3 regions of the Serratia sp. CoH_134_PS_4 genome follow, and region 2 is predicted to be linked to each of the others. Evidence: predicted binding sites of a transcription regulator. Region 2 holds the regulator's gene; each other region holds the start of a gene.
The links. The regulator PhoB, encoded in region 2, activates phosphate uptake and scavenging genes when phosphate is short. The targets are predictions, from matches to a motif close to CTGTCATAAAACTGNCNNAT.
Positions count from the first base shown of each region.

Region 1: the regulator PhoB is predicted to act here: its motif matches at 4,822-4,841, upstream of opgB (phosphatidylglycerol--membrane-oligosaccharide glycerophosphotransferase).
Region 3: the regulator PhoB is predicted to act here: its motif matches at 7,212-7,231, upstream of glpT (glycerol-3-phosphate transporter).

Region 1 is NZ_JBXWKI010000013.1:7,685-17,806, forward strand. It holds gene AC2FCQ_RS18870 (GlxA family transcriptional regulator) at 1-166, opposite strand, end outside; gene AC2FCQ_RS18875 (LLM class flavin-dependent oxidoreductase) at 234-1,256, opposite strand; TPP riboswitch at 1,437-1,539, shown strand; gene tenA (thiaminase II) at 1,602-2,282, shown strand; gene AC2FCQ_RS18885 (ABC transporter ATP-binding protein) at 2,279-3,034, shown strand; gene AC2FCQ_RS18890 (ABC transporter permease) at 3,031-3,798, shown strand; gene AC2FCQ_RS18895 (ABC transporter substrate-binding protein) at 3,815-4,750, shown strand; gene opgB (phosphatidylglycerol--membrane-oligosaccharide glycerophosphotransferase) at 5,000-7,303, shown strand; gene AC2FCQ_RS18905 (AMP nucleosidase) at 7,515-8,975, shown strand; gene AC2FCQ_RS18910 (bestrophin family protein) at 9,652-10,122, shown strand, end outside.
Region 2 is NZ_JBXWKI010000004.1:249,150-259,271, forward strand. It holds gene AC2FCQ_RS09505 (mechanosensitive ion channel family protein) at 1-159, shown strand, start outside; gene AC2FCQ_RS09510 (hypothetical protein) at 291-554, shown strand; gene proY (proline-specific permease ProY) at 1,093-2,499, opposite strand; gene brnQ (branched-chain amino acid transport system II carrier protein) at 2,571-3,890, opposite strand; gene AC2FCQ_RS09525 (PstS family phosphate ABC transporter substrate-binding protein) at 4,491-5,429, opposite strand; gene phoR (phosphate regulon sensor histidine kinase PhoR) at 5,445-6,761, opposite strand; gene phoB (phosphate response regulator transcription factor PhoB) at 6,786-7,475, opposite strand; gene sbcD (exonuclease subunit SbcD) at 7,691-8,923, shown strand; gene sbcC (exonuclease subunit SbcC) at 8,920-10,122, shown strand, end outside.
Region 3 is NZ_JBXWKI010000007.1:57,126-67,247, forward strand. It holds gene AC2FCQ_RS12745 (zinc/cadmium/mercury/lead-transporting ATPase) at 1-370, shown strand, start outside; gene tusA (sulfurtransferase TusA) at 435-680, opposite strand; gene AC2FCQ_RS12755 (7-cyano-7-deazaguanine/7-aminomethyl-7-deazaguanine transporter) at 1,080-1,745, shown strand; gene AC2FCQ_RS12760 (GNAT family N-acetyltransferase) at 1,789-2,223, shown strand; gene AC2FCQ_RS12765 (DcrB family lipoprotein) at 2,304-2,867, shown strand; gene glpC (anaerobic glycerol-3-phosphate dehydrogenase subunit GlpC) at 2,920-4,119, opposite strand; gene glpB (glycerol-3-phosphate dehydrogenase subunit GlpB) at 4,116-5,387, opposite strand; gene glpA (anaerobic glycerol-3-phosphate dehydrogenase subunit A) at 5,377-7,020, opposite strand; gene glpT (glycerol-3-phosphate transporter) at 7,386-8,741, shown strand; gene glpQ (glycerophosphodiester phosphodiesterase) at 8,973-10,052, shown strand.

The DNA.
Region 1 (10,122 bases), on a different contig from region 2:
CGGAGGAACCATGCACCACCCGGTGAGACTGGGTGGTGACTATCGCCATCTGGTAGAGCGGCGCGTCATCAGGCCTCAAGCGGTTGGCTTGCATCAAAATATCGGCGATGCCCGCCGACTCAAACAACATGCCCCCTTCAGGGACGATAATCAGGAATGTATGCATGTCCTTAAAATACAAATAAGACAAAATAAGTCAACAACGCTTCTCTCGCTGAGAAGCGTTCTGGCGTTTAGCGCCACCCCAACGCCGGAGCGACATGGGTCAAGATGGATTCAATCACATGGGCGTTATAATCGACGCCCAACTGGTTCGGCACGGTCAACAGCAAGGTGTCCGCTTCGGCTATCGCTTCGTCCTGCGCCAATTGTTTGATCAACAACTCCGGTTCAGCGGCATAACTGCGGCCGAATACGGCCCGCGTCTGCTGATCGATATACCCCACCTGATCGCTATCCTGGCCGCTGTTGCCGAAGTAGCTGCGATCCTGCTGGTTCATCAGCGCAAAAATACTGCGGCTGACCGACACGCGCGGCTCACGCTGGTGCCCTGCCGCCTTCCAGGCCGCACGGTACTCACGGATCTGCTTGGCCTGCTGCACGTGGAACGGCTCGCCGGTCTCGTCATTTTTTAACGTTGAGCTTTGCAGGTTCATTCCCAGTTTCGCCGCCCAGACTGCCGTGGCGTTCGAGCTGGCCCCCCACCAGATCCGATCCCGCAAACCCGCGGAGAAAGGCTCAACACGCAGCAGACCGGGCGGGTTGGGGAACATCGGCTGCGGATTCGGTTCGGCAAAGCCTTCACCACGCAGCGCATCGAGGAACACGTCGGTATGGCGACGCGCCATGTCGGCTTCAGTCTCGCCTTCTGCAGGCGTGTAGCCAAAGTAACGCCAGCCTTCAATGACCTGCTCAGGTGAGCCGCGGCTGATCCCAAGTTGCAACCGTCCACCGGAGATCAAATCAGCAGCACCCGCGTCTTCGACCATATAAAGCGGGTTTTCATAGCGCATGTCGATCACGCCGGTGCCGATCTCAATACGCTGCGTTTTTGCCCCAATGGCAGCCAGCAGCGGGAACGGCGAAGCAAGCTGACGGGCAAAGTGATGCACGCGGAAGTAAGCTCCGTCCGCCCCCAGCTCTTCTGCCGCGACGGCCAGATCGATGGATTGCAATAACGCATCCGCAGCAGACCGGGTACCCGACTGTGACGACGGCGTCCAGTGACCAAACGAGAGAAATCCAATTTTCTTCATAGGAGTAGCCCTTAGATTCAATTATGACCGAGTTACAGTGACAAAAATGCCCCTCCTCAGGCCAGAAAAATTGTGTGCGACCGCACTAAACGAACCGTTTTTGGCTGCCGAAAAATGCCCTCATCGTTGCCCAACGCAACCGCCCGCCCGTTGTAATCAAAAAGTAAATATCGTATAACAAGCTCCTCCGAGGGGTGTCCTGTTACGGGCTGAGATGGCGCAAGCCGAACCCTTTGAACCTGATCTGGGTCATGCCAGCGAAGGGACGGGTCGGCAATAACACCATCAGTCATTGCCTGTTCATACCTCAGCGCGCCCGGATCTCCACACACTTTTGGAGGTCCCATGTTTACCCCTCAATTTGAAAATGGTCTTTACGGACGGCTGCGCCAGCAGGCTGGTCGCCACTGGCAGGACTACGTCGAACACCCTTTTATTCAGCAACTGGCCGCAGGCACCCTACCTGAGCCGGCATTCCGTCGCTATTTGACACAGGATTACCTGTTCCTGATTCACTTTGCCCGCGCCTATGCGCTGCTGGTCAGCAAACTGCGTACTCTGCCGGAGATGCGTGCAGCCACCGCCTCACTCAATGCCATTGTCGCCGAACTGCCTTTGCATCTGGCCTATTGCGCAGACTGGGGGCTGAGCGAACCCGACATTGCCGCCGAACCAGAGGCCGCGGAAACCCTTAACTACACCCGCTATGTGCTCGATATCGGCCACGCCGGTGATGCACTCGATCTGCTGGCCGCTCTGATGCCCTGCGTCGCCGGCTATGCCGAAATAGGTCTGCGGCTGCTTAACGATCCCGCCACCGTGATGGAAGGCAACCCTTATGCCTCATGGATCCGTAACTATGGTGACCCCGCCTATTTATCTGGGGTGCAGGCCGCACTCGACCTGCTGGAAAACGTGGGCCACCAACGTGGGGCTGAAAGCCGCCTGGCCGAACTGTCGACCATTTTCACCACCGCCACCCGGCTGGAATCTGCCTTCTGGCAAATGGGGTTGAATGCCCAATGAGCATCGGCAAGGCCCCGAATGAGGGGACCAGACCAGGAATTCAGGTCCGGGATTTGACCCTGCGTTTTGGTCAGCAGGTGATTTTCGACCGGCTAAATTTCGATATTGCAGGCGGCAATGTTGTGGCGTTGCTCGGCGCCAGCGGTGCGGGTAAAACCAGCTTGCTGAAGATCATTGCCGGGTTGGCGAAACCCACGTCCGGCACGGTCACCGGCAGCGATGGCTTACCGATCGTAGGACGCATCGCCTACATGGGGCAAAAGGATCTGCTCTATCCGTGGCTGACCATTGATCAGAACATTAGCCTCGGTGCACGGCTGCGGGGTGAAAAAGTCGACCGCGCCTGGGCAGAACATTTACTGGAACGCGTGGGCCTGAGCGGTTATGGCAGCGCCTTGCCTGCGGCACTGTCCGGTGGCATGCGCCAACGTGCAGCCATCGCCCGCACGCTGTATGAACGCCAACCGATCGTCTTGATGGATGAACCTTTCTCGGCGCTGGACACCATTACCCGCGCCAAAATCCAGCAGCTTGCCGCCGATCTGCTTGCGCAGCATACCGTGTTACTGATCACCCACGATCCGATGGAAGCCTGCCGCCTTAGTCACCGCTTGCTGGTCCTGTCACGCTATCCCGCCGGCATTGACGACAGCCATGTCATTGAAGGCTTGCCGCCACGGGCACCGGACGACCCTCAACTGCTGAAAAGCCAAAGCGAGCTACTGCTACAACTGGTGAGGGCCGCCGAATGAAGCCGCTGAGTGAAAGCCGCCTGTCGCGGATGCGCCGCAGCCTGACGGTATTTGCCGGCCTGCTACTGCTGTGGGGAGGGATAACGTTGGGTGATATTCCCGCCTTTTTGTTGCCCTCACCTTCTGCGGTCGCGCAGGCACTTTGGAATGACCGGGCTTATCTCGCTTATCACACGTTGATTACGGCGTCAGAAATCGCCTGCGGCCTGCTGGCAGGGGTATTGCTGGGGGCCGTGTTAGCACTGTGCATGATTTTTTCCCCCCGCCTGCAACGCTGGTTGATGCCCTTGGTGCTGACCAGCCAGGCGATCCCGGTGTTTGCGTTGGCCCCGTTGTTGGTGCTGTGGTTTGGTTTTGGCATGAGCGCCAAAGTGGTGATGGCGGTACTGGTGATTTTCTTCCCTGTAACCTCCGCCTTCTTTGATGGACTGCGGCGGGTCAATAACGACTATCTCGATCTGGCACGTACCCTGCGCGCCTCACCCTGGGCCCAACTGCGGCACGTTCGGCTGATGGCGGCGCTGCCGGCCTTCGGTTCCGGGCTGCGCATGGCCGCCGCCGTCGCCCCGATAGGGGCCATCATCGGCGAATGGGTCGGCTCGGCGGAAGGTTTGGGGTACGTAATGCTTAACGCTAATGCGCGCATGCAGACTGACGTCTGTTTTGCCGCGCTGTTTATTCTGGTGCTGATGACCGTCTTGCTCTGGGTGACCGTGGACGCGCTGCTGCTGCGCCTGATCGATTGGGTACCGGAAAATAACTGATAATAAGGAACCAACCATGATTAAAAAGACCCTCTGCGGGCTGCTGCTCAGCGCTACGCTGGCCGGGCAAGCAACCGCCGCTGAAAAACTGACGCTGGTGCTCGATTGGTATATCAACCCCGATCACGCGCCGATAATGGTGGCCGATCAGATCGGTGCCTTCAAGGCCGAGGGCCTCGACGTCAAGATAGTGCCACCTTCCGACCCGGCGCTACCGCCACGTCTGGTGGCGGCAAAACAGGCCGATCTTGCCATCACCTATCAACCGCAGTTGCACTTCTTCGCTGACCAGGGCTTGCCGCTGGTGCGCATAGGAACCCTGATTAATTCGCCACTCAATACCGTTATTACGCTGGATAAGCGCATCACCACCCCGGCAGGGCTTAAGGGCAAAAAAATCGGTTATTCGGTCAGCGGCATTGAACAGGCCACGCTGGCAACCATGCTCGAACATGAGCATCTCAACCCCAATGACACCAAACTGATTAACGTTAACTTCCAACTGACCAGCGCCCTGCTGGCAGGCCAGGTCGATGCGGTGATCGGCGGGTACCGCAATATTGAAGCGCTGGAATTGAAGTTACAGGGGAAAGACCCGGTGGTGTTTAACGTGGAAGACTACGGCGTCCCCGCCTACGACGAACTGATCATCGTCGCCAATCGCGACACCATCACTGAGCCGAAAATCAAAAAATTCCTCGCGGCACTAAAAAAAGGCGGCGACTACCTGCACGCCCATCCGCAGGAAAGCTGGCTAGCATTCGCCAAAGCCCATCCGGAACTGAATACCGCGCTGAACAAACAGGCATGGCAAGCCAGCTTGCCGCTGTTTGCCCGCGATCCGGCCAAGCTGGATAAAGCGCGCTATCAAGCCTACGAACAATTCCTGTTCGACAACAAGTTGATCAAGAAAATCACCCCCGTGGAACAATACGCGGTGGAACTGCATTAAGCCGTTATCGGGCGCAGCCTATGAACTGCGCCCTTCTCTATGATGCCCTTCCCTTTTCGCTGGCGTGATTAGTGTCACACTATTGTCACAAAAATCGCCAATCACACTCTGAGCCAGCAGAGCGATGCAAACACGCATTGCTCTGACGGTTTCAATGCGCTATACCCTCCTCTTTCTCGCGGCGGCAGCGGTCAGCGGCGTTGACCAGAGCACTAAAGTTTTTCTTTTTAATCAGACAGGGTACGGTGGATGGTTTCAGCATTAATCTCGTTTGCACTTTTTATCGCCTCAATTTTAATCTACCGGACCCGGGGCGCTGCCAACCGCTGGTGGCTTGCCACTCTGCTGACGCTGCTGGGCAGCTATCTGATCCTCAACGTTGTCCTGATCGCCAGCAACTACTTTACCGGTGACGGCATCACCGACGCGGTAATTTACACCCTCACCAGCAGCCTGAAAGGTGCCGGCGTCGGCAAATACCTGCTGCCGTTTATCGGCCTGTTGGCGGTACTGGCGCTGATCTTCGCCGTACTCACCTGGAGCCTGGTGCGACGCAAAGCGAAAAGCAGCAGTGTGGTATACAGTGTGATCGCCGTATTGCTGGCCTTGTTTTCCGTCGGCACTACTCCCGCCTTTCAGGATATCTCCCTACTGGTCAGAAGCCAGATCAGCGGGGACACCAGCGATTTTGATACCTATTACAAAGCCCCCAAAAGAAGCGTACAGGGCAAAGCGCCGAACCTGGTGTATATCTATGCAGAGAGTCTGGAAAGAACCTACTTCGATCAGCAACTTTTCCCCGGCCTCGCTGACGAACTGAACCAACATCGTGAAAACAGCATCGACTTCAGCAACACCCAACAGTTGCCAGGCACCGGTTATACCATTGCCGGCATGGTGGCCTCACAGTGTGGCATCCCGCTGTTTGCCCCTTTCGACGGTAACGCCTCCAGCGCCGTGTCTACCTTTTACCCGGAAAACGTCTGTCTGGGCGATGTACTGAAGTCCGCCGGTTATGATAACTACTTTTATCAGGGCGCCGATCTGGCCTTCGCCGGTAAAGACACCTTTCTAAAATCGCACGGTTTCGATCATGCCTACGGCTTCAAAGAACTGCGTGGGCAGGTCAGCGATCCCAGTTACAAAAATGACTGGGGCTGGTACGACGATACCGTTCTGGATGTGGTGTTCGACAAGTTTGTTGAACTGTCTAAGCAGAATAAAACGTTTTCACTGTTTGCACTGACCGTCGACACCCACCACCCGGATGGCTTTATCTCCGCCAGTTGCAGCAAAAACACATTCAGTTGGCAGAACAAAGAGAACCGTTCATTAAGCGCGGTAGCCTGTAGCCAGCAGCATATCGCGGCGCTGATCGATAAAATCAAGGCATCCGACTATTTCAAAAACACCGTCATCGTGGTGTCTTCGGATCATCTGGCGATGAATAACACCGCCTATGACGTTCTGACCAAACAGAAACGCCGTAACCTGTTCTTTATCATTGACGGCACTCGCCCACAGACCGCGCTGCATAACGAAAAACGCAGCACGTTGGACAACGGCGCCACGGTATTGGACGTGATGGGCGGCGATAACTACATAGGCCTTGGCCGCAGCAGCTTCTCCAGCCCAACGCTGTCTACTGTTTTCATGAATATCGATGAGAAGATCAACGCCTGGAAACCGGCGGTAGTGAAACAATGGGGCTTCCCAAACCGTATTGACAACTTCACCCTGGGTAACCAAGGCAACAGTTTTACTTTCTCCGGTATCACCTTTAAGGTGCCATTTATCTTGAAAGTGGCAGATAACAAAATTGAACCGATGTTTAACGTTTATCTGTCCACGCCGCTGAAAAAGCAGCTTGCTGGCTTGGGCGCAGGTGAAAAATTCGTTTGGGTCGACAAATGTTATGAAATTGGCCGGGTATGGGCACCTGAAATGGCACTGAGCACCGAAACCTGCGTCGCATCAGGCAATCTGGCAGCCCCGCCGCAGATCGTACAGGCCAAAGGGGGGAACTACCGCGGCAAGGTCAACTTTAGCGGGCCAGAAGCAGACAGCGTTGCCGCTTATCAACGCGCCATAGAACGGTTGAATGTGGACGATGCCGCCGTTAAATATCAGGCAGATGCCATCGCATTTATGCTGCCGGGCATGCCGGAATACGTGAAGGCCATCACCGGGGTTTCCAGCGTTGAAGACTGGGGCCGCTGGTCAGATGCCAATCTGGCACCGGCGGTGAATATCGATTATGTCGCCCCTCTGCCGCCCGCCTTCGATCTGGTGCTACGCGCTCGCGCCTACGGTAAAAACGTTGGCGAGCCGATCTCCGTGCGCGTTGGCGAGCAGGAACAGTTTGTGACGCTCACCGAGCAGGACACCACCGTAACCCTGCGCTTCGACAACCCCGGCGGCGCACAGAACATCAGTATCACGCCACCGACGCCGACTGAACCGCAGGAAGGTGCCAGTGGTGGCTTTACCCCGAAGAAACTGGGCATTGGCCTGGTGTCGCTGAAGATAGAACAAACCGCCCCCGCCTCCTGAGCATCACCTTGTAAGGGCGCCGCATGCGGCGCCCGCGTTAATCGGGGCGAATGTATTCGCCCCCTGCAGCAAATCCCCCGGGAGTAAATGCGAACGCTGCTTTTTCTTTTCCCCGTATTCTATTCGCCCATATTCAGCTAACCTGTTGCTGTGAATTGATATTGGCATCCGCCTGCCTCCCGCCGCATCGCGGGAGAACCAAGGAGAGAGTATGAGCAGTCAGCAATCCGGCACCGGCCTCACCCCCACTCAGGCGATCGAACAACTGGAAGCGCTGTATGACGCCTCGGTTGAAGCACTGCGCCAGGCAGTGGGGGATTTTATCAATCACGGCGGGTTACCCGACGCGCAGACCCGCGCCGCAGGGCTGTTTGTTTACCCCGAACTGCGTGTCAGTTGGGATGGGCAAAAGTCTGGCCAGAGCAAAACCCGCGCCTTCGGCCGCTTCACCCATTCCGGCTGCTACACCACCACCATTACCCGCCCGCAGCTGTTTCGCCATTATCTGACCGAGCAATTGACGATGCTGGCGGGTGAGTACGATGCGCATATTGAAGTGCGGCCCTCACAGCAGGAAATTCCTTTCCCTTACGTGATTGACGGTTCCAACCTGATGTTGGATCGTTCGATGAGTGCCAGCCTGGCGCAACATTTCCCGACAACCGAGTTGGCGCAAATAGGCGATGAAACCGCCGACGGCCTGTTTCACGCCACCAGCACCTTCCCGCTGTCGCATTTTGATGCCTTACGCGCCGATTTCTCGCTGGCGCGGTTACGCCATTACACCGGCACCCCGGTAGAGCATTTTCAGCCCTTCGTGCTGTTCACCAACTACACCCGCTACGTGGACGAGTTTGTCCGCTGGGCCTGCGCCGAAATCGCCGACCCGGCCAGCCCTTATATTGCGCTGTCCAGTGCTGGCGGCATCTACATCACGCCGGAAACGACCGCGCCAGATCAGGCCGTTTCCGACTTGGCCTGGAAAAACCACCAGATGCCGGCCTACCATCTGATCTCACGTACCGGTCAGGGCATCACGCTGATCAACATCGGTGTCGGTCCGTCCAACGCAAAAACCATCTGCGACCACCTGGCGGTACTGCGACCAAGCGCCTGGTTGATGATCGGCCACTGCGGCGGCCTGCGTGAAAGTCAGTCGATTGGTGACTACGTATTGGCTCATGCTTATCTGCGCGATGACCATGTGCTGGATTCCGTGTTACCGCCGGATATCCCTATCCCCAGCATTGCCGAAGTGCAACGTGCCCTGTACGACGCCACAAAAATGGTCAGCGGCATGCCAGGTGAAGAAGTTAAACAGCGTCTGCGTACCGGCACCGTAGTGACCACCGACGATCGCAATTGGGAATTGCGCTATTCTGCTTCGGCGCTGCGCTTTAACCTCAGCCGCGCGGTCGCCGTCGACATGGAAAGCGCCACCATTGCCGCTCAGGGCTACCGTTTCCGGGTGCCCTACGGCACGCTGCTGTGCGTATCGGACAAACCGCTGCACGGTGAAATCAAGCTTCCAGGCCAAGCCAACCGCTTTTATGAAGGGGCAATTTCAGAGCACCTGCAAATCGGCATTTGCGCCATTGATTTGCTCCGTGCCGAAGGCGATCGTCTGCACTCCCGTAAACTGCGGACCTTTAACGAGCCGCCGTTCCGTTAACTGACAGGCGATGAAAAGCCCGCTTTTGCGCAATGCCGATCGGTTAAGCCTGGTCGGCATTTTTTCGGCTTCTGCAGGCTCAGTGCAGGTAGCATTGCCCTAAATATCCTGCCTTTCTCTGCCACCGCAATGAATGGCAATTGGAGGAGCCGAAGGCGCGGACCCGGCAGCCGGTGATGCGCACCAAGGTCAACCCCCGCATTGACAACCACTGGGCAACCCATGCCCTCAGTGTGACGTTGGGTGATGAAAGACAGTGAACATGATGCGATGAGCACGGTGTTGGGCGCCCTGAAGACGTCGAACGCAAGAACCACGCATAGGCGAAACCGCCATGGACGGCGGTTTCAGGCGAGACAGGCAGGGACGCCTGTCGTAGCCGGCCGTGATGCGGTGTGATGAAGTGAGAGCCGTTGGCGTAGCCAACCGTCTGAGTGGGCAAGAGCGCGGGTTGCAAGGGGCCGCGCTTACGGCCCCTTGCTCGGTCGGGGCGCATGAGCTTCATAGTACATCTGACGTTTATCGACCGAAATAGCCTTGAGCGCTCTCAAAAACACCGTAAGTAATCCGCATTACGCAGAATGCGGATCTTTAACTTTTCATCCGCAGATCGTTGATGTCTACGCCTCATATCTGTTACAACAGCGGCTCCCATTCCCCAGTCGTTACCACTCATATGATTGTCAGACCTCAGCAACACTGGTTCAGACGGCTTTTCGTCTGGCACGGTTCGGTGCTCTCCAAAATTCTGTTTCGTCTCAGCCTTAACATTGCCATGTCGATCGTTGCCGTGCTGTGTTTTCAATGGTACGAACATCTGGGCGTCAAACTCACGCTGGCCCCCTTCAGTCTTTTGGGCGTGGCGATCGCCATCTTCCTCGGTTTTCGCAACAGCGTCAGCTATGCGAGATTCACCGAGGCAAGGCTGTTATGGGGCAGCTTGTTGATCGTACAGCGCTCGCTGTTACGCCAGATTAAAAGCCTGTTGCCTCAGCAGGATGAGGCTGCGCGTGAATTTGCGGCCCTGCTGATGGCGTTCAGCTACTGCCTGAAACACCAACTGCGCGGCACCGATATCAGTGCCGATCTGCAACGCCTGTTACCCAACGCTGATTTACGGCCGATTGAGACGAGCACGTCCCCCTGC
Region 2 (10,122 bases):
ACCACGGTCTGGGCGGAATACGAAAGTATTCAATCTGATATTTTTGACCATATTCTGGCGGTGATTAACGAATTCGATCTGCGGGTGCATCAGATGCCAACCGGCAACGACATGCGCAGCATGCTCAGCCAAATGCGGCAGGCAACAGAGATTTCCTGACGCAGACTGACGTAACTGTTTCTGCCGGTAATGACTATCAACCTATGGGCAACGGATGTCTCAGACCTCTTTTCTTTCGGCATAAAAACAGCGTTAATGCGCTGATTATCGCCCGCTGAAGGAAAAGAGGATTGCAGAAAAAATTACGCCACCGACTGTTTACCCTACTGGCTGCTCTGATGTTTGTCGGCTGCCTGCACAGCGCCTCACTGGACGAAAGCCGTCTGAGCCGCACTTTGCAACCCGCACTGAGTACCCTGAGCAACAAAATGCAGGATATCCGCGAGATACTGGCACGCACCGCAGGCGATGAGCAGGAAGAACGATTGAATGACAGCAGCCTGCGCATTGAAGCCCGCGCCTCTGGTGACGACGAACCGGAAGATAAGCGATAAAAAAACACCGGCGCCAGGCCTAATGCCGATCGGCTAAGCCCGATTGGCATTTTTTATTCGGTCTCTGTAGGTTCAGTGCAGCCAGAATTGCCGTAAATATCTTATCTTTCTCTGTAGCCACAATGAACGGCAATTGGAAGGGCCGAGGGCGCGGCCCCTATGTCTTCAGTGTGACGTTGCGAGATGAAAGACAGTGGAAATGATGAGATGAGCATTCTGTTGGACGCCCTTGAAGACGTCGAACGCAAGAACAACGCATAGGCGAAACCGCCATGGACGGCGGTTTCAGGCGAGACAGGCAGGGACGCCTGTCGTAGCCGGCCGTGATGCGGCGTGATGAAGTGAGAGCCATTGGCGCAGCCAACCGTCTGAGTGGGCAAAGGCGCGGGTTGCAAGGGACCGCGCCTTACGGTCCCTTGCTCGGTCGAGGCGTATGAGCGTCAGGGTACGCTGCTCGTTTATCGACCGAAAAACGCTGAGCCCGCTAAAAAAACACCTTAAGTGACCAGCATTCGGCGCCAGGCCGGTGTCTTTATGTTCAATCCTGCTGTTGCGCCAGCAACGTCAATTTCTTCTGGCGATTAACCTTGAAGTAATAGCCCGCCAGCAGCACCACCACCCATACCAGACCGGCATACAGGGACACGCGGGTCGTTGGGAAGTAACCTATCAGACCGATGATAAACACCAGGAAAATGATCGCCACCACGGAAGTGAACACGCCGCCTCGTAGCGGGAAGGCCAGGTTCTTCACCTGTTCTTTACTCAGGCTACGGCGGAAAGCAATCTGAGAGAACAAGATCATGATCCACACCCAAACGGTAGCGAAGGTTGCCAGTGAGGCGATCACCAGGAACACATTTTCCGGCATGATGTAGTTCAGATACACCGCCAGCAGCAACGCAAACATCATCACCACAACCGTGACCCACGGAATGCCGCGTTTAGAGACCTTGCTGAACATCTTCGGCGCGTGGCCCTGTTCGGCCATGCCGTGCAACATGCGGCCTACACCAAACACATCGCTGTTAATTGCAGACAACGACGCGGTGATCACCACAAAGTTAAGAATACCCGCCGCCACGGTAATACCCATGTGTTGGAAAGTCAGTACAAACGGACTGCCGTTAGTGCCCACCTGATTCCACGGGTAGATCGACATGATGACAAACAACGTACCGACATAGAACACCAGGATACGCCACGGAACCGAGTTGATGGCCTTGGGAATCGAGGTTTTCGGGTCTTTGGCTTCGCCCGCGGTAATGCCGATGATTTCGATACCGCCGTAGGCGAACATCACCAGTTGCAGCGAGAGGATCATCCCCATAAAGCCGTTGCTGAAGAAACCGCCGTTGGACCACAGGTTATGGATCCCGGTCGGTTGCCCACCGTTGCCTATCCCCCAGATAATGATGCCGATACCGGCAGCAATCATGATGATGATGGTGGCCACTTTAAAGAACGAGAACCAAAACTCCAGTTCACCGAAGACCTTCACGCTCATCAGGTTGATGGCGCCGATCACCAGCACCACGCTAAGCACCCAAATCCAATGCGGCACCTCAGGGAACCAAATGCCCATATAGATACCGAAAGCGGTCACATCGGCAATGGCGACAATCAGGATTTCGAAACAGTAGGTCCAGCCCGTGATATACCCCGCCATAGGGCCAAGGTAGTCCTGCGCATAGCGTGAAAACGAACTGGCCTGCGGGTTGTTGACCGACATCTCGCCCAGCGCGCGCATGATAATAAAGGCGACGATACCGCCAATCAGGTAGGCCAGCAAAACGCTCGGGCCTGCCATTTTAATGGCGTCTGCCGAACCATAGAACAGACCGGTACCGATAGCCGAACCCAGAGCCATAAAGCGAATGTGACGCGTACTGAGACCGCGTTTTAGCTTATTGGCCGCAGGGACGGCAGGTGACTGTTGTTGCATGAAAATAACCCGTGTTTTTTAAACGTAAAAAAGCCACGGACAAGTCCGTGGCCCAAAATTTAGCCGGGAGATTAGGAGTGCGCGGTCACTTCAGTGCGCGTACAAACCCGGTCATAAATGGCGACCAGCACCAGTATCAACAGAGACGGCGGCAACCATGCCAACCCCTGATCCGCCAGTGGCAGGTGATTCGTCCAATTCGGCAGTAAAGACTGGAAGGTGGACGCTTTCACTGCGTCAAGGATACCAAACAACAGGCTGACTAACATCACCGGCGCGATGATACGCGGCGCGCTGTGCCACCAACGCAGGGTGAAGCTCAGCACCACCAGGACGATACACGGCGGGTAAATCGCGGTCAGCACCGGGATAGAGATCTGAATCAGATGGCTCAGGCCCAGGTTTGAAACCAACATCGAGAACAGCCCCAGGATAAACACCAGCGTCTTATAGGAGAACGGCAGGTACTGGGCGAAGAACTCGGCACAGGCGCAGGTCAGGCCCACGGCCGTTACCATACAGGCGATGAAAATCAAGGCCGCCAGGAAGAAACTGCCCAACCCACCGAAGGTGTTTTGCACGTAAGCATGCAGAATCACCGCACCGTTGGTGGCATCAGGAACCAGCACGCCGCTACCGGAACCCAGTTTGAACAGGCTCAAGTAAACCAGCGTCAGGCCGACACCGGCGATCAAACCGGCCAGAATGGTATAACGCGTCAGCAGACCGGCATCTTTAACACCACGGGAACGCGCGGCATTAACGATAACGATACCGAACACCAGCGCACCCAGCGTATCCATGGTCAGATAGCCGTTAACGAAACCGGTAGAGAACGGAACGTTCTGATAAACCTCAGTCGCCGGAATTGGCGTACCCGCAGGCCAGGCCAGCGCGGCAATGCCGAGTGCACCCAGCGCAACAATTTTCAGCGGTGCCAACACGTGTCCCACGGTATCGAGCAGACGGCCCGGATACAGGGAAATGCCGATCACCAGGGCGAAATACACCAGGCTATAAATAAACAACGGCATGGCGCCATCACCGGTCAGGGGGGCAATACCCACTTCGAAGGAAACGGTCGCGGTGCGCGGCGTAGCAAACAGTGGGCCGACGGCCAGATAGCAGACCGTTGCCAGCAGCAAACCCGCGCGACGGCCAATTGGCGTGCTCAGGGCGTCAATGCCGCCACCCACACGAGCCAAGGCAATCACGGTCATTACCGGTAGGCCGACAGCGGTAATCAGGAAGCCGATAGCTGCGGTCCAGACGTGTTCACCGGACTGTAAACCGACCATCGGCGGGAAAATGATATTCCCAGCACCGACGAATAAGGCAAAGGTCATAAAACCCAATGCAATAATATCTTTTGACGTTAAACGATGACTCATACGATGTCGTGTTGCCTGTTCAAATGAAAAAAAGTGCCCGATATCGTGGTGGCGTTATGCCCCACCCGGTTGCCGGCTTGCCATTTCATCGCGAGACCAATAAGAGCAGAAAACGCATTTTTTCCGGCGTTTTGTCCTTATTCGAAAGTGACCACTCATGATGATGGGCAGAGTTTTAAGAGTTATAAATGGAGGTTTAGTCCGACAACGAGGCCTAAGTTAAACGTTTATAGCGTTGAAAGGCAAGACGCATGACAAAAAGCAGAGCTATCGACCAGATAATCTTTAAGCACCAGTCGATCATAGTGGTTATCAATAAATATACAATACATGATTTGTATCATTTTTGAGCAACCATCTCACAAAACGTGAAACCTATAGCCAATGTCCGCGCGAAAACGCCAATAAACACTCAGTTTCCGCGCGGTATGAACGGGTTTCAGCCTTTATCAAAGCCGCCAAAAGAGGCTCATGGCGTTTTTGCAGCTTATTCCACTGCGGCTGTCTGCCAACCTTTAACATGCGTGCAAGCCGCTGCAAAACGCGGCGCTTCGCCGCCGCCCGCGCAGCGCCAAATCAGGATGCGTGTTTCTGGAGCGCTTATTTCAAGCCCAATGCCAATCGGGTTTTATGCAGGGTATCGGGGGGCAGCGGCAGATAACCGTCGTGATTAACCAGGTCTTGCCCGGTATCGGACAATACGCGATCGAGGAAGGCTGCGGTCAGCGGCTCCAACGGCTGGTTGGGCGCTTTATTGATGTAGATATACAGGTAGCGCGACAGCGGGTAGCTGCCATTGCGTACATTGGCATCATTGGGAGTGATATAGTTTTCACCAGACTCAGCCAACGGCAGTAGCCGCACACCACTGGCACGAAAACCGATGCTGGCGTAACCAATGCTATTGAGTGAACCGGCAACGGCCTGCACCACCGAGGCAGAACCGGGCAATTCATTGACGCGCGGCATAAAGTCGCCGCCGCACAGCGCACGCAGCTTGAAATAGCCGTAAGTACCGGAGGCAGAATTACGCCCAAAACGTTGCAAGGCTCGCTGCTGCCAATCACCGGTCAGCCCCAGTTCCCCCCAGCGCGTCAACGGTTGGCTTTCACCACAGCGCAGAGTGGCGGAAAAAATTCGGTCAAGCTGCTGCAGGTTAAGCCCACGCAGAGGGTTGTCCTGATGGACCAACACGACCAGCGCATCGACAGCGACCGGTACCGCCAACGGCGCATAACCGTAGCGGTGTTCGAACGCCGAAACCTCTGCCGCTTTCATCGGTCGGCTCATCGGCCCAAGCTGCGCCGCCCCTGCCGCCAATGCGGTGGGGGCAGTAGAGGACCCCGCGGCCTGGATCTGCAAATTAACGTTGGGATAATGCTGACTGAAATCTTGCGCCCACAGCGCCATGAGATTTGCCAGCGTATCGGAACCGACGCTCGACAAATTACCGGACAGCATGCCGTCCGGCTGCGCCAGCGCGCCACGACTCGCCAACAGCACCAGGCAAAGCAGTAGCCCTCGGGTAATTCGGATCATTGAGCCTCTCGCGCGTTAATTTTTCACCGCATTCTCTGATAAAGCTGCGGGAACAATCAACCGGTTAGGCAAGGTAAAAATGAATCGGGTACCCATGCCCTGTTCGCTGAGGATCTCCAGACGTGCGTCATGATGACTTAATGCATGCTTAACGATCGCCAACCCCAACCCACTGCCGCCAGTCTGGCGTGAACGCGCCTTATCAACGCGGTAAAAACGTTCGGTCAGACGTGGAATATGCTCTGCAGCGATGCCCGGCCCGTTATCACTGACCTGGAACTGCGCGCCGCTTGGCGTTTGTTGCCAGCTCACCTCAATATTGGTGCCCTTTGGCGTGTGATTCACAGCGTTATACACCAGGTTGGATACCGCACTGCGCAACTGGTCGTCGTTGCCAAAAACCTTAAGCTGTTCGTTCACCCGGAAAGTAATCTCATGGTTCCCGCCGCTCAATGACTGCGCTTCGCGTTGCAGCACTCGCAGCATCAACGGAATATCGACCCGCTCGTTCATTTCTACATTTGGCGCGGCTTCAATACGCGACAGTGTCAGCAGCTGCTTGACCAGACCATCCATGCGGCGAGTCTGTTCCTGCATGGTGCCCAACGCCTTGCCCCGCAGTGAACCATCCAGCTCTTCGTCGCTCATCATTTCCAGGTAGCCCTGCAATACCGTCAGCGGAGTACGCAACTCATGACTGACGTTGGCAAAGAAGTTGCGCCGGGCGCCTTCAAGCTGACGCATTTGTGTAACGTCACGCGCAACCATCAACAGTTGCCCTTCTGAATACGGCATCACGCGAAACTCAACGTAATGCTCATTGTTCAACTGCAGCGTTAACGGTCGAGAGAACTCCTGCTGTTGCAGATAGTGGCTGAATTCCGGATAACGCAGCAGGTTCAGGATGTGTTGGCCGTTATCTTCAGGCCAACGGAAACCCAGCAGATGCTGCGCCAACCCGTTACACCAGAAGATGTTACCTTCAACGGTCGTCATCACCACCGCATCAGGCAGTGACTCTGCGCCGCTGCGGAAACGTTTGATCAATAACGCCAGCTCACGACGTCGGCGACGGTTTCGCTGTTGCATCTGGTATAAGCCGTAAAACAGCGGTTCCCAGCTCCAGCGCCCGGGTGGCGGTGTCATGCTGCGGTCAACCCACAGCCAGTGAGAAAGTTTAAGTTGGTTGTAGAAGTTCCACACCAGCGCAGCCAGCACGGAGGCAAGCAGCAACCAGGGCAGATAACCGAAAATCAGCCCCAGTAATAAGGCAGGTAGGCAGAAAAGGGCCAGCTCCAGGGCCAGCCTCTTCCAGGATAGACGTTCTAACACGGCATATTCTCCAGCGCGGCGCGATCAGTAGCGCGTTGAGAATCGGTAGCCTGTGCCCCGAACGGTTTGAACCATTTTGTCATGACCAGTGGTCTCTAACGCCTTACGGAGTCGGCGGATATGCACGTCAACGGTGCGGTCTTCCACATAAACGTTAGTGCCCCAGACGTGATTAAGCAACTGTTCGCGGCTATAAACTCGCTCAGGGTGGGTCATAAAGAAGTGCAACAGCTTGAACTCGGTCGGCCCCATATCCAGCGCTTGCTCGTTAGCCATCACGCGGTGTGAGGAAGGGTCCAGGCTCAGCCCTTGCATTTCAATCACTTCTTCCACTGCCATGGGTGAAATACGGCGCATTACCGCCTTGATACGTGCCACCAGTTCCTTCGGCGAGAACGGTTTGGTGATGTAATCATCCGCACCGACTTCCAGACCACGAACCCGGTCTTCTTCTTCACCACGCGCTGTCAGCATCATCACCGGAATATCGCGGGTTAGCGCTTCACGCTTCATATGCTTGATAAACTGAATGCCGGATCCCCCGGGTAACATCCAGTCGAGCAACACTAAATCAGGGAACGGTTCAGACAGGCGTGTCACGGCACTGTCATAATCCTCGGCTTCCAACGGTTGGTAACCATTCTGTTCCAACACAAAGCACACCATCTCACGGATCGGCGCTTCATCTTCCACCACCAATATGCGTCTTGCCATCGTCAATCCTGCCAATGTGTTAGCTATCTGCGGGCGCCATTATGCGTCAGTTTTATGACACTTTTATGAAAAGAACACCCTGTTATAGGCAGTAAGCATAGCGATTATTTCCAACGTCAAAGAAAAATCATTCAGTTGTCATAATGATTCCGTCACGACAGCCGCCGCGGTGCCCTTTATAATCACCGCCATTAGCTTATCGCCCCGGGAGTGTCATGCGCCTGATCCACACCTCTGACTGGCATCTTGGCCAGTACTTTTTCACCAAAAGCCGTGCCGCCGAGCACCAGGCTTTTCTGCGCTGGCTGATAGACCAAATCGAGCAACATCAGGTGGATGCACTGATCGTCGCCGGGGACCTGTTCGATACCGGTTCGCCACCCAGCTATGCCCGCGAACTGTACAACCGCTTCGTGGTAGAGCTGCAACATACCGGCTGCCAATTAGTGGTGCTGGGAGGTAACCACGATTCCGTGGCGACCTTAAATGAGTCGCGTGAATTGCTTTCCTGCCTGAATACGACGGTGATCGCCAACGCGCAGGCTGAAACCGAACAGCAAATCGTGGTCCTGAACCAACGCGACGGCCAACCGGGCGCCGTGCTGTGCGCCATCCCGTTCTTACGCCCACGAGATCTGCTTACCAGCCGAGCCGGTGAGTCAGGCGTGCAAAAACAGCAGGCGCTGCAAGAGGCCATCGCAGAACATTACCAGACGCTTTATCACGCCGCCGGTGCACGCCGCGACGCGCTCGGCCTGGCACTGCCTATCGTTGCCACGGGCCACCTGACAACGGTTGGCGTCACCACGTCCGATTCCGTGCGCGATATCTATATCGGCACGCTGGATGCCTTCCCGGCGCAAGCTTTCCCACCGGCCGACTACATCGCATTGGGGCATATTCACCGTGCGCAGAACGTCGCAAAATCCGAGCACATTCGCTACAGCGGTTCGCCGATCCCACTCAGTTTCGACGAATTGGGCAAAGCAAAAAGCGTGTTCATGGTGGATTTCTCCGCAGGTGCTTTGCAACAGGTCAGTACGCTGGACATTCCCAGCTTCCAACCTATGCAGCTTATTAAGGGTGATTTAGCGCAGATCGAGCACCAATTACGGCAGTTCGCCGATTATCAAGGTGAGTTGCCGGTGTGGTTGGATATCGAGGTCGCTACGCAGGATTATCTCAGCGACATTCAGCGCCGTATCCAACTGCTGGCCGATCAACTGCCCGTAGAGGTGGTGTTGCTGCGCCGCAGTAAAGAACAGCGCCGCCAGGCGATTGAACAACAGGACAAAGAAACGCTTAACGAACTGAGCGTCAATGACGTCTTCGAACGTCGTCTGGCGCAAGAACCTGATATGGCCGATGATCGCCGGCAACGCATGAGTCAAATGTTCCAACAGGTCGTCGAAGCCGTTAGGCACCAAGATCAGGAGCCGAGCCAATGAAAATTCTCAGCCTGAGATTAAAAAATCTCAACTCCCTGCAAGGTGAATGGAAAATCGACTTCACTGCGGAGCCTTTTGCCAGCAATGGGTTGTTTGCCATCACCGGGCCAACCGGGGCAGGTAAAACCACCCTGCTGGACGCCATCTGTCTGGCGCTGTACCACCAGACGCCGCGCCTGAATGTCACACCGAGCCAAAACGAGCTGATGACACGCCATACCGCCGAGTCGCTGGCAGAGGTCGAGTTTGAGGTCAAAGGTGTCGGTTATCGCGCATTCTGGAGCCAGCGCCGCGCCAAAAATGCGCCAGACGGTAACCTGCAGGCTCCTAAAGTCGAATTGGCACTGCGTGAAGATGGCAAGATCCTGGCGGACAAAGTGCGCGACAAACTGGATCTTACCGCCGCAATTACCGGGCTGGATTTCGGGCGCTTCACCAAATCGATGATGCTGTCCCAGGGCCAGTTCGCCGCCTTCCTTAACGCTGATGCCAATGATCGCGCCGAACTGCTGGAAGAGCTAACCGGCACCGAGATCTACGGCCAGCTTTCCGAGCGGGTTTTCGAACAGCACAAACAGGCCAAGGTCGAACTGGACGCGCTGCACCAACGCGCCAGCGGTATTGAACTGCTAAATGATGAACAACGACAACTGCTGGAAAACCAGTTAGTTGAATTGGCGACACAAGAAAATACCCTCAGCGACCAAACCCGTCAGCAGCAGCAGGCGTTGAACTGGTTACAATTTTGGCAGCAAACGCAGCAAAAACAACAGGCATATCAGCGCCAACTGGACGCGGTGGAGCTAGAGCAAACCGCAGCAGAACCGCAACTACAGCAACTGGCACGCAGCGAACCGGCAGAAAAACTGCGGCCGTTGCTTAACGAACGTAACCGCTGCCGTCACGATCACCAGACGCTACAACAGCAGATTGCCCAGTTGACGCAGCAGCAGGCGCAGCAGCTCGCCCAGATGGCACCGTTGCAACAGGCTGTGGAACAGGCCCGTGTGCAACTACAGGCATATGTTGAACACCAGCAGGAACAACAGCGGTTGATCGACGATCAAGTCGTCCCGCTCGATAACCGGATTGCCCAGTTAAAGAAAACGCAGACCGAACTGCAACAGATGTGCGATAGCGCCGCACAGCAGTATGCCCAGCAAAAAACGGCGCTGGAACAACTCGAGGTTCAGCGAATC
Region 3 (10,122 bases), on a different contig from region 2:
GAAGGCAGTGACGGAACTGAGCGAATTGCGTCCAACAGCGATGATCGGCGACGGCATCAACGATGCCCCGGCGATGAAAGCCTCCAGCATTGGCATCGCGATGGGCAGCGGTACCGATGTGGCCCTGGAAACAGCCGATGCCGCGCTGACTCATAATCGCCTGCTGGGTGTGGCGGAAATGATCCGCATCTCACGCGCCACGCATGCCAATATCCGGCAGAACATCACCATTGCATTGGGGCTGAAAGGGGTATTTCTGATCACCACGCTGCTGGGCCTGACCGGGCTGTGGCTGGCCGTACTGGCAGACTCTGGCGCCACCGCGCTGGTCACCGCCAACGCGCTGCGGCTACTGAAGAAACGCGACTAGGCAATAACACACTGTAACCACGTGGCCCAGGAATGGGCCACGCCATCTATTCCCCGGGCAGAGGTTAGACGCCCTTACGTAACAGGTAGCGGTACGGTGCCTTATCGGTTTCCTGCGCCACCAGCGTATGTTCCATAAAACGGCAGAACCCCGGAATGTCGCGGGTTGTCGCCGGATCGTCAGCAATAATCAACAAGGTTTCACCGTTATCCATATGGCGCACGGTTTTGCGCACCATCATTACCGGTTCTGGACAGCGCAATCCCAGCGCATCAAGCGTCTGGTCAGCCTGGGAAAATAAGTCAGTCATGCATTTTTTCTCGTTCAAAAACGATCGGCGAACGCTCGCCGCATCTCATTAGCGCCTAGTTTACGCCGGTAGTTTTTCTGCGCAAGATGCGTTAACGTTTGCGTTAAAGAGGCTGCGTCTCCCGATGAAATGTGGTGCCGTCACTGCCCCCAACTGCCGTTATCACGGCGGAGGGTGCAGCCCATAGTGGGCACCTGACAACACAGAGAACGGTTGTTGGAGGCGTGACCTTTCAGGCTGGGGCCAAATCACAGTGCTGCTGCATTATTCGCCGCTTATTTGGCCCACTAACCGTTGCATTGGTTGCGCAAACGCGTATCATGCGCCCGCGCAGCTTATTTCGTTGCACAGACAAGACATTTTTGGGTTCCCTCACCCCATTATTAAAAAGGCTACAACATGTATTCGTTTACTGCTCAGCAGCGCTTTACCGCGTTGGTCTGGCTATCGCTGTTCCATATTGTCATCATTACCTCCAGCAACTACCTGGTGCAGTTGCCGATGTCCATTTTCGGCTTTCATACCACCTGGGGTGCATTCACCTTCCCGTTTATTTTCCTGGCTACCGATCTGACAGTACGTATTTTTGGCGCATCACTGGCGCGGCGTATCATTCTTTCGGTGATGGTGCCGGCGCTGTTTATTTCGTACGTGATCTCCACGGTGACCTATCAGGGCGAGTGGCAGGGTTTTGCCGCGTTGGGCAGCTTTAATCTGTTTGTTGCGCGTATCGCCGTCGCCAGCTTTATGGCTTACGTACTCGGTCAGATCCTTGACGTCCACGTATTCAACCGCCTGCGTCAACGCAGCGCCTGGTGGGTTGCTCCCGCTGCGGCCATGTTCCTCGGCAATATCAGTGATACCCTGTCGTTCTTCTTTATTGCTTTCTACAAGAGCAGCGACGCCTTTATGGCCAATAACTGGGTTGAAATTGCCCTGGTGGATTACAGCTTCAAAGTGCTGATCTGCATGCTGTTCTTCCTGCCAATGTACGGCGTATTGTTGAACATGCTGCTTAAGCGCATCGCTGCACGTCAAAACGACGGTAGCCTGCAACCGAGTTAACCCGTGTTATCATTGGCGGCCTGCACTTACCCGGAGGCCGCCAATGACAGTGACCACCCGCTACGCCACCCTCGAAGAAATTCATCGCCTGTACCAAGGCATCCCTGAGTTCGGTAACTTACACAGTCTGGCTGATTTGCAGCAACGTATTGGATCTGCCTCGGCTAACGCACTGATCGCCGAGATCGACGGCCAACCCGCAGGGTTCAAACTCGGTTATCAACAGCAGGAAAAGGTGTTCTACAGCTGGCTGGGCGGCGTATTGCCGAGGTTTCGCCGTTATGGTGTCGCACAGGCTTTACTCGTGGAGCAAGAGCAGTGGGCACGGGCTCGGGGTTATCGACTGTTGGTGGTAAAAACGCGCAATCAGTTCCGTGCAATGCTGATGATGCTCATCAGTCATCACTATCAGATTGTTCAGCTGGAAAAGAAAGGCGAAGTGGCTGATTATCGGCTATTACTTGAGAAAACCTTGTGACAACATCTGCCTTGCATTTCACCCTGGAATAGGGTGCGATAAGGCAGTGAAACCCTACCTGAAAGGAAAAAGGAAGCCCAATGCGTAAAGTAGCAAAATTGATGGGTATCAGCCTGTTAGTGCTTGGCCTGGCGGCCTGTGACGGCGACACCAAAGACACCAAGGCATCAGCGGCTGATGCTGCTGCCAGCGCCCCGGCGGGGCAACAGGTAAGCTTGCTGGAGGGTACGCTGGCCTTCACCCTGCCCGTTGGCATGGCGGACCAAAGTGGCAAACTGGGCAATCAGGCAAACAACATGCATGTCTACGCCGACAGCACCGGTCAACGTGCGCTGATCGTGATCCTCGGCGACAAAACCCCCGACAGCCTGGAAACGCTGAGCAAACGTCTGGAAGATACCCAACGTGCGCGTGATGCCAACCTGCAGGTGGTCACCAACAAAGCCATCGACGTTGACGGCGTGCCACTGCGTCAGTTAGACAGCATCATCACCAGCAGCGGCGAGAAAGCCTACTCTTCTATATTGATTGGCACGCTGAACAACAACATGCTGACTATTCAGGTGACCCTGCCGGCGGATAACCAACAGCAGGCTCAGGCTGAAGCCGAAGGCATCATCAAAACGCTGAAGCTGAAAAAATAAATACGCGACTGTGTCCCTCCATTGAACCTGGAGGGACACAGCCTGCGGTGCCTTACGCCAATGCCTGCGCCAGCAGAGTGATCGGATGTTCGCAGCGCTTGCTGGTCGACATTTCGATTTGCCATTTGCAGGTTTCGCAGTCGGTGACCACGACATCCACGCCACTTTCCTCTATCTGGCGGAACAGCGATGCACCGATCCCCTGTGAGGTCGCATAGTTTTCCGATTTAAAACCGTAGGTGCCGGCAATCCCACAGCACTGCGAGTCCAGCACGATCAGCTCCAGCCCCGGGATTTGCCGCAACAATTCCAGCGTATAAGCAGTCCAGCCCATTTTCTCCATATGGCAAGGTGTATGGTAAGCCACCCGTAATGGCATGTTTTTCAATGGCAACTGACGTCCTTGATTGATCAGGCGATACAGATAACGTGTCGCCAGCTCTACCCGTTCACGCACTGCCGAGGTATCCACCTCCAGCAAATGCGGATATTCATCGCGCAGAGTAAAAGTACAGCTCGACGACGTTGCCACGACAGGAATACCGCGCTCCAGCACCGCTTCATGCAGCGACTCTGCATTCACCTTGGCCTGCTTTTTGGCCTGGGCGATAAAGCCGTTGGCGATTAGCGGCACGCCGCAGCATTTTTCACGCTTTAGCAGCTGCACGCCGATATCCATCGCATTAAAGACCTTGATCAGATCCTTACCCAGTTGCGGATGGTTGTAATTGACGAAGCAGCCGTGGAAAAACGCCACCTGCTCAGCGTAACGCTGCTGGACCTGCGCTTGCTGGCGGTACCAGCGACGGAAGGTGCCAAACGAATATTTAGGCAGTTCGCGACGATGGTCAATTTTTAACGCTTTATCCAGTAAAGCGCGTACCGGTTTCAACCCGGTAGCTGCATTAACGATCGGTGCAAACGGCGTCGATAGCGAGCCCATAATATCGGTGTGGCTCAGGATGGCATCGCGCAACGTAGGTTTGCTTTGGGCATAGTCGGCGCGAGCCCGTTGAATGATATCGCCGATTTTGACGTCTGACGGGCAAGCCACCTCACAGCGTTTGCAGTTAGTGCAATACTTAAGCGCTTCGTCGTACAACGCCGGATCCTTGAGCCTCAGACGTTCACCGTCAGGCCCCGCCTGCTTTGGCCCCGGATAGAGTGGGTTGACTTTGGCCACGGGACAATAGGTGGTGCACACCGTACACTTGATGCAGTTCTCAAAACTATTGTCTTTCTGTAGGCTCATGGTTGCTCCTCCTGCGCTGCAATCTGTTGCGCAACATGCAGCGCTCCAATCAGCGAAACACCCGCGCCGCAACCCTGCTGCAGCGGATCGTAGCCACCAGTCACCGCACCAATCGCGAACAGGTTGCTCACTGGCTCCCCGTGTCTTATTGCCCGTAACTGGCTATCGGTACGTACCCCAAATTGCAGATAGGGTTGCGGAGCAAACAGATCGCTATGGCACCAATCTGCGCGATCGGTTCGGCTGTCGACATCCAACCCCAATACCGGTTCACGTATACCGTCGAAGTCCGCCACCAGCCCATTACTGAAAAAGCTGCCGCTGGCCAGCACCACGTGTTGCGCAATGAGCGGAATATCGGTGTGGTTGCGGGTATAGAGACCCGTCACACGCCCAGCGTCGATATCTGCCCGCAGTACGCTGTCACCTGGCATAAAAACGCCGCCCAGCTGCTGTAAACGCGATCGCAGAGCCTGGTGCAAGCGCATGCCCAACACCGAAGGGGGGAGCGTCGGCAACACGCGGATAGGTTTCCCCACCGCCGCCTGCAGCGCCGCCAGCGGCTTATCGTCTTCCAACCCCAAGCAGGCGGGCAAGAAAATCGCCTCGGCATCCCCGGCAAGTCGACGCACTTCATCCGCCATCAATGTCAGGTTCTCAGCAAGATCCAGCACTCTGGCAATATTCACCGCCCGAAACTCACTGGGGTTGTTACGCAACCGGTCCAGCACAGGCAGGTGCATATGAGCCACTTCGGCCTTGATCGCCAACGCCTGCGTCAAGGAACTGGCAACCAGCTGAGGCTGAAAATCTAAAAATCCTTCGATACCAATTACCGCGATGTTTTGCCATGGAAGCTCCCCTTCCAGCGGCGTGACGGGTATCGCCTGCGGGCTTAGCCAAGTGGCTCGGCGCGTGCCAAGCGGCGTAACGCGCAGATGATTACGTTCGCTGCCCCCCTGCAAACTGAGGCCACAGCGATGCAGCAACCGTGCTGCTTCGTCAGACAACGTGGCTACCCGTTCCGCCCCCATCAGTGAATAGGGGTGCTGAGGGGCTTGTATGGCAAGCGCAGGCAACGCTGCCAGGGGAGCCTCTACCGGCGTGCCGTCGGGTAACTGTGCCAGCAGATCAAGCGAGCCGGAGGAGAAATAGAGGGCACTCTGGCCTGAACTGACGACGGCACAACGCTTGCCTTGCTCCGACAAGCGAATCGCACAGGTCATGCCCGCCAACCCGCCGCCAATCACCACTACGTCAAATCGCATCATCGGCCTCCTGTTCCTCCCGGGCATCAAGCCCGCACAATCCTTGGTAAACCCAACTGGTAAATTCGCTTTCACGTAGCGCATCCCCCCAAGCGATAGGTCGTACCCCTTTCCAACGCTCATTGAGGAAATGTGATAACTGATCGATAGACTGCTGCGGGGTGGTGACGTTAAAACGCGTGAGTAGCCCAGCGGCACGACAGGCGCAAAGCTCACCTTGGCAGGTGCCCATACCAACGCGGGTACGACGGCGCAGATCGACCAGATTATTGACGGTGAGCGTGTTCACCGCATAACGCACCTCGCCAGCGGTAACGGCTTCACATTCGCACACCAGGCTGTTATCCAGCCGATCGCCAGCCGGTACCCGACTGGCACGGTCACCGTGACGATAAACCGCCGAACCGCGAATGCTGGCGGGGAGAGAAACCACGCTGCGTACGGTTTCTTCCGCCGACTGGCGGGAACCCGGTAGGGCCTCTTGCGCAGTGGTGCAGGGGCTAGTTAACCCGAGCTTTTCGCATACTTTATCGGTGGCCCACTGTGCCATCAGCCGGTAGGTCATCAGTTTGCCGCCGGTGATGGTGATAAACCCTTCCAACCCGTCACGGCTGGCATGATCTAGCAGCACAATGCCACGGCTGACGTTACGGCCACTCGGATCATCATCACTGGCCACCAGTGGACGCACGCCGGCATAAGCTCGCAGAATACGGGTCTGCGCCAGCTCCGGTGCCAATAACGCGCCTTCACGTATCAGGATGTCCACTTCTTGTGGTGTCACCTGCATGTTGTCAATCTGGTCATAGTCAATGTGGGTGGACGTTGTGCCAATCAACGAAATGGTGTCACCCGGAACCAGAATGTCGGCATCTGCGGGCTTGCGGCAACGGTTGATCACCATGTTATTGATGCGATGCCCGAGGATCAGCAAAGCACCTTTCGCCGGGAACATACGAATACGCAAATCGGCATATTCCGCAATCTGCTGGCCCCAAATGCCGGCGGCGTTAACCACCATTTCGGCATGAATATCGTAGCGGCGCGCAGATTTATGGTCGAAAACGCGCACGCCTGTCACGCGATCGCCCACACGAATCAAACCAACCACCTGATGATAGGTCAGAATTTGCGCCCCGTGCTCACGGGCATCGAGCATATTCGCGGCGGTTAGTCGGAACGGATCAACAGTGCCATCGGGTACGCGCACCGCACCTATCAATGTTGGATTCGCCGCGGGCTCCAGGCGCAGTGCCAACTGTGGGTCAATCGCTTCGGCGTTGATGCCGGCACTGTGACAGGCGGCAATAAACTCTTGTTGGTAGGCCAACGAATCCTGCGGCAACGTAATAAACAGCCCATCGGTACGCTCAATGCAGTGATGTGCAATGCGTTTGAGGATACGGTTTTCTTCTATACACTCGCGTGCCGACTCGCCGTCGGTCACCGCATAACGCGCACCACTGTGCAGCAGGCCATGGTTGCGGCCCGTCGCGCCAGTCGCGATGTCGTGGCGCTCAAGCAGTATGCAACGCAGTCCACGGCGCGCACAGTCACGCGCAATGCCCGCGCCGGTCGCGCCACCGCCGATGATGATCACATCCGTTTCGTTAGCCGGTGAATGGCTGCTCATGACACTCCCTCATGATCCGTGGTTATGCGTCTATTGAGCCACAGTCACTGGGGTCTTTGTTTGATAAGGAACAATAACGAACCTGAAACGAAAACATAATGTCCACAAAAAACCATGAATGTGATCATAATCACGATTTTTGGGTGTTTTTCTATTTCATAACGTTAACGAATCGCTCAAAATTCGCCGGTGCTTCATAAAAGTGTAACAATTGCGCCATTCATCACAGCGACACCAGGCTGATTTGACTAGGATGGCGCTCGTTATGGAACATAAAAACACCACATTCGATATCCGCTCAATCATCAAATGAACGTACAAGATCATATTGATGTGATAACTAGATAAAGCCATCGGAGGCGCTCATGTTGAGTATTTTTAAGCCGGCAGCACACATTTCCCGTGTGCCGGTCGACAAAGTCGACCCGCTGTACCGTAAATTGCGCTGGCAAATTTTTATGGGGATTTTCTTCGGTTATGCCGCCTATTACCTGGTGCGCAAGAACTTCACCCTGGCCATGCCTTATTTGATTGACCAAGGTTTCAGCCGCGGTGACCTCGGTTTCGCGCTGTCCGGTATTTCTATCGCCTACGGTTTTTCCAAATTCATCATGGGGTCGGTGTCTGACCGCTCCAACCCTCGCGTATTCCTGCCCGCCGGCTTGATTTTGGCCGCAGCAGTGATGTTGTTCATGGGCTTCGTGCCTTGGGCAACGTCTAGCATCGCTGTCATGTTCGTGCTGCTGTTCCTGTGCGGTTGGTTCCAGGGAATGGGCTGGCCGCCGTGTGGCCGAACCATGGTGCACTGGTGGTCGCAGAAAGAACGCGGCGGTATTGTTTCGGTCTGGAACTGTGCCCACAACGTAGGTGGTGGTCTGCCGCCACTGCTGTTCCTGCTCGGTATGGCATGGTTCAACGACTGGCATGCTGCGCTGTATATGCCGGCCTTCGGTGCCATCCTGGTCGCCCTGATCGCCTTTGCCCTAATGCGTGACACCCCACAATCTTGTGGCCTGCCACCGATCGAAGAATACAAAAACGATTACCCGGACGATTACAGCGATAAAGCGGAAGAAGAGCTGACTGCCAAGCAAATCTTCATGCAATACATTCTGCCGAACAAGCTGTTGTGGTACATCGCCGTGGCCAACGTGTTCGTCTACCTGTTGCGTTACGGCATCCTGGACTGGTCACCGACCTACCTGAAAGAAGTGAAGCATTTTGCGCTGGACAAGTCTTCCTGGGCTTACTTCCTGTACGAATATGCCGGTATTCCGGGCACCCTGCTGTGCGGCTGGATGTCGGACAAGGTGTTCAAAGGTAACCGCGGTGCAACGGGCGTGTTCTTTATGACCCTGGTGACCATCGCCACCGTGGTTTACTGGCTGAACCCGGTCGGTAATCCTGGCATCGATATGGCCTGTATGATCACCATCGGCTTCCTGATTTATGGCCCGGTGATGTTGATCGGTCTGCACGCATTGGAGCTGGCGCCGAAGAAAGCAGCCGGTACCGCTGCGGGCTTCACCGGTCTGTTCGGTTACCTGGGGGGTTCCGTCGCAGCCAGCGCCATCGTCGGCTATACCGTTGACTACTTCGGTTGGGACGGCGGCTTCATGGTGATGATTGGCGGCAGCATCGGTGCGGTAGTCCTGTTGTTGCTGACCATGATGAGCGAGAAAAAGCACCACGCAGAAATCGCTGCCAATAAACGCGGTTAAGTTTCATATCACTGTCGCATTATTTAAAGGCCGCATTGCGGCCTTACACTGCTGACAAAGCCTGTTATTAGGGAAAGGGTGCCGATGGGGTCGTAGCGGCTTGTCCGCCGGAGCGCCCCTCGGCGCGCTAAGCCCGGGCATCTCGGGTTCAAAAACCACTTTGTCATCAAACTCAGGCCGCATTGCGGCCTTTTTACTCCCCTCTGCCCCTACAACACGGAGAACAACAACATGCGGACTCAAGTCAAAGCCCTGCTGACAGGGATCATCCTGGCGACCTCAATGGTCAGCGCGGCGCACGCCGCCGACAAGGTAGTCATTGCCCACCGTGGCGCCAGCGGTTATCTGCCGGAACACACGCTGCCCGCGAAGGCCATGGCCTATGCGCAGGGGGCAGACTTCCTCGAGCAGGATCTGGTGATGACCAAAGACAACGAGTTGGTGGTGTTGCATGACCACTATCTCGATCGCGTCACCGATGTGGCAGAACGTTTCCCAGACCGTGCGCGCAAAGATGGTCGCTATTACGCCATCGACTTCACGTTACCGGAAATTAAATCGCTGAAGTTTACCGAAGGCTTTGAGATAGAAAACGGCAAGAAGGTACAGGGATACCCAGGCCGTTTCCCGATGGGCAAATCCGACTTCCGTGTTCATACCTTCCAGGAAGAGATCGAGTTTGTTCAGGGCCTGAACCATTCAACCGGTAAAAACATCGGTATCTACCCGGAAATCAAAGCACCCTGGTTCCACAAGCAGGAAGGCAAAGACATCTCCAGCAAGGTGCTGTCAGTCCTGAAGCAGTATGGTTATACCGGCAAAGGCGATAACGTCTATCTGCAATGCTTCGACGCCAACGAACTGAAGCGAATTAAAACCGAGCTTGAACCGAAGATGGGTATGGATCTGAAACTGATCCAACTGATTGCCTATAACAAGTGGCAGGAAACCTATGAGCAAAAGGCCGATGGCAAGTGGGTGGAATACGACTATGACTGGATGTTCAAACCAGGCGCGATGAAGCAAATTGCTCAGTACGCCGACGGTATCGGACCGGACTACCACATGCTGGTGGTAGCGGAGAAATCCAAGCCCGGCAAGGTGGTATTGACCGACATGGTGAAGGAAGCCCATGCCAATAAACTGGCGGTGCACCCATTCACCATCCGTGCAGATGCGCTACCGAACTACGTCACCGACGTGAACCAACTGTATGACGTGATTTACAACCAAGCAGGCGTTGACGGCGTATTCACCGACTTCCCTGACAAGGGCGTGCAATTCCTGCAAAAGCAGGGCCAGCACAAGTAACCATCAGGGCGCCGCAAGGCGCCCCATGATAAGTCACAACCCAATGGATTTCGCGTCCCGGCGAGGCTGA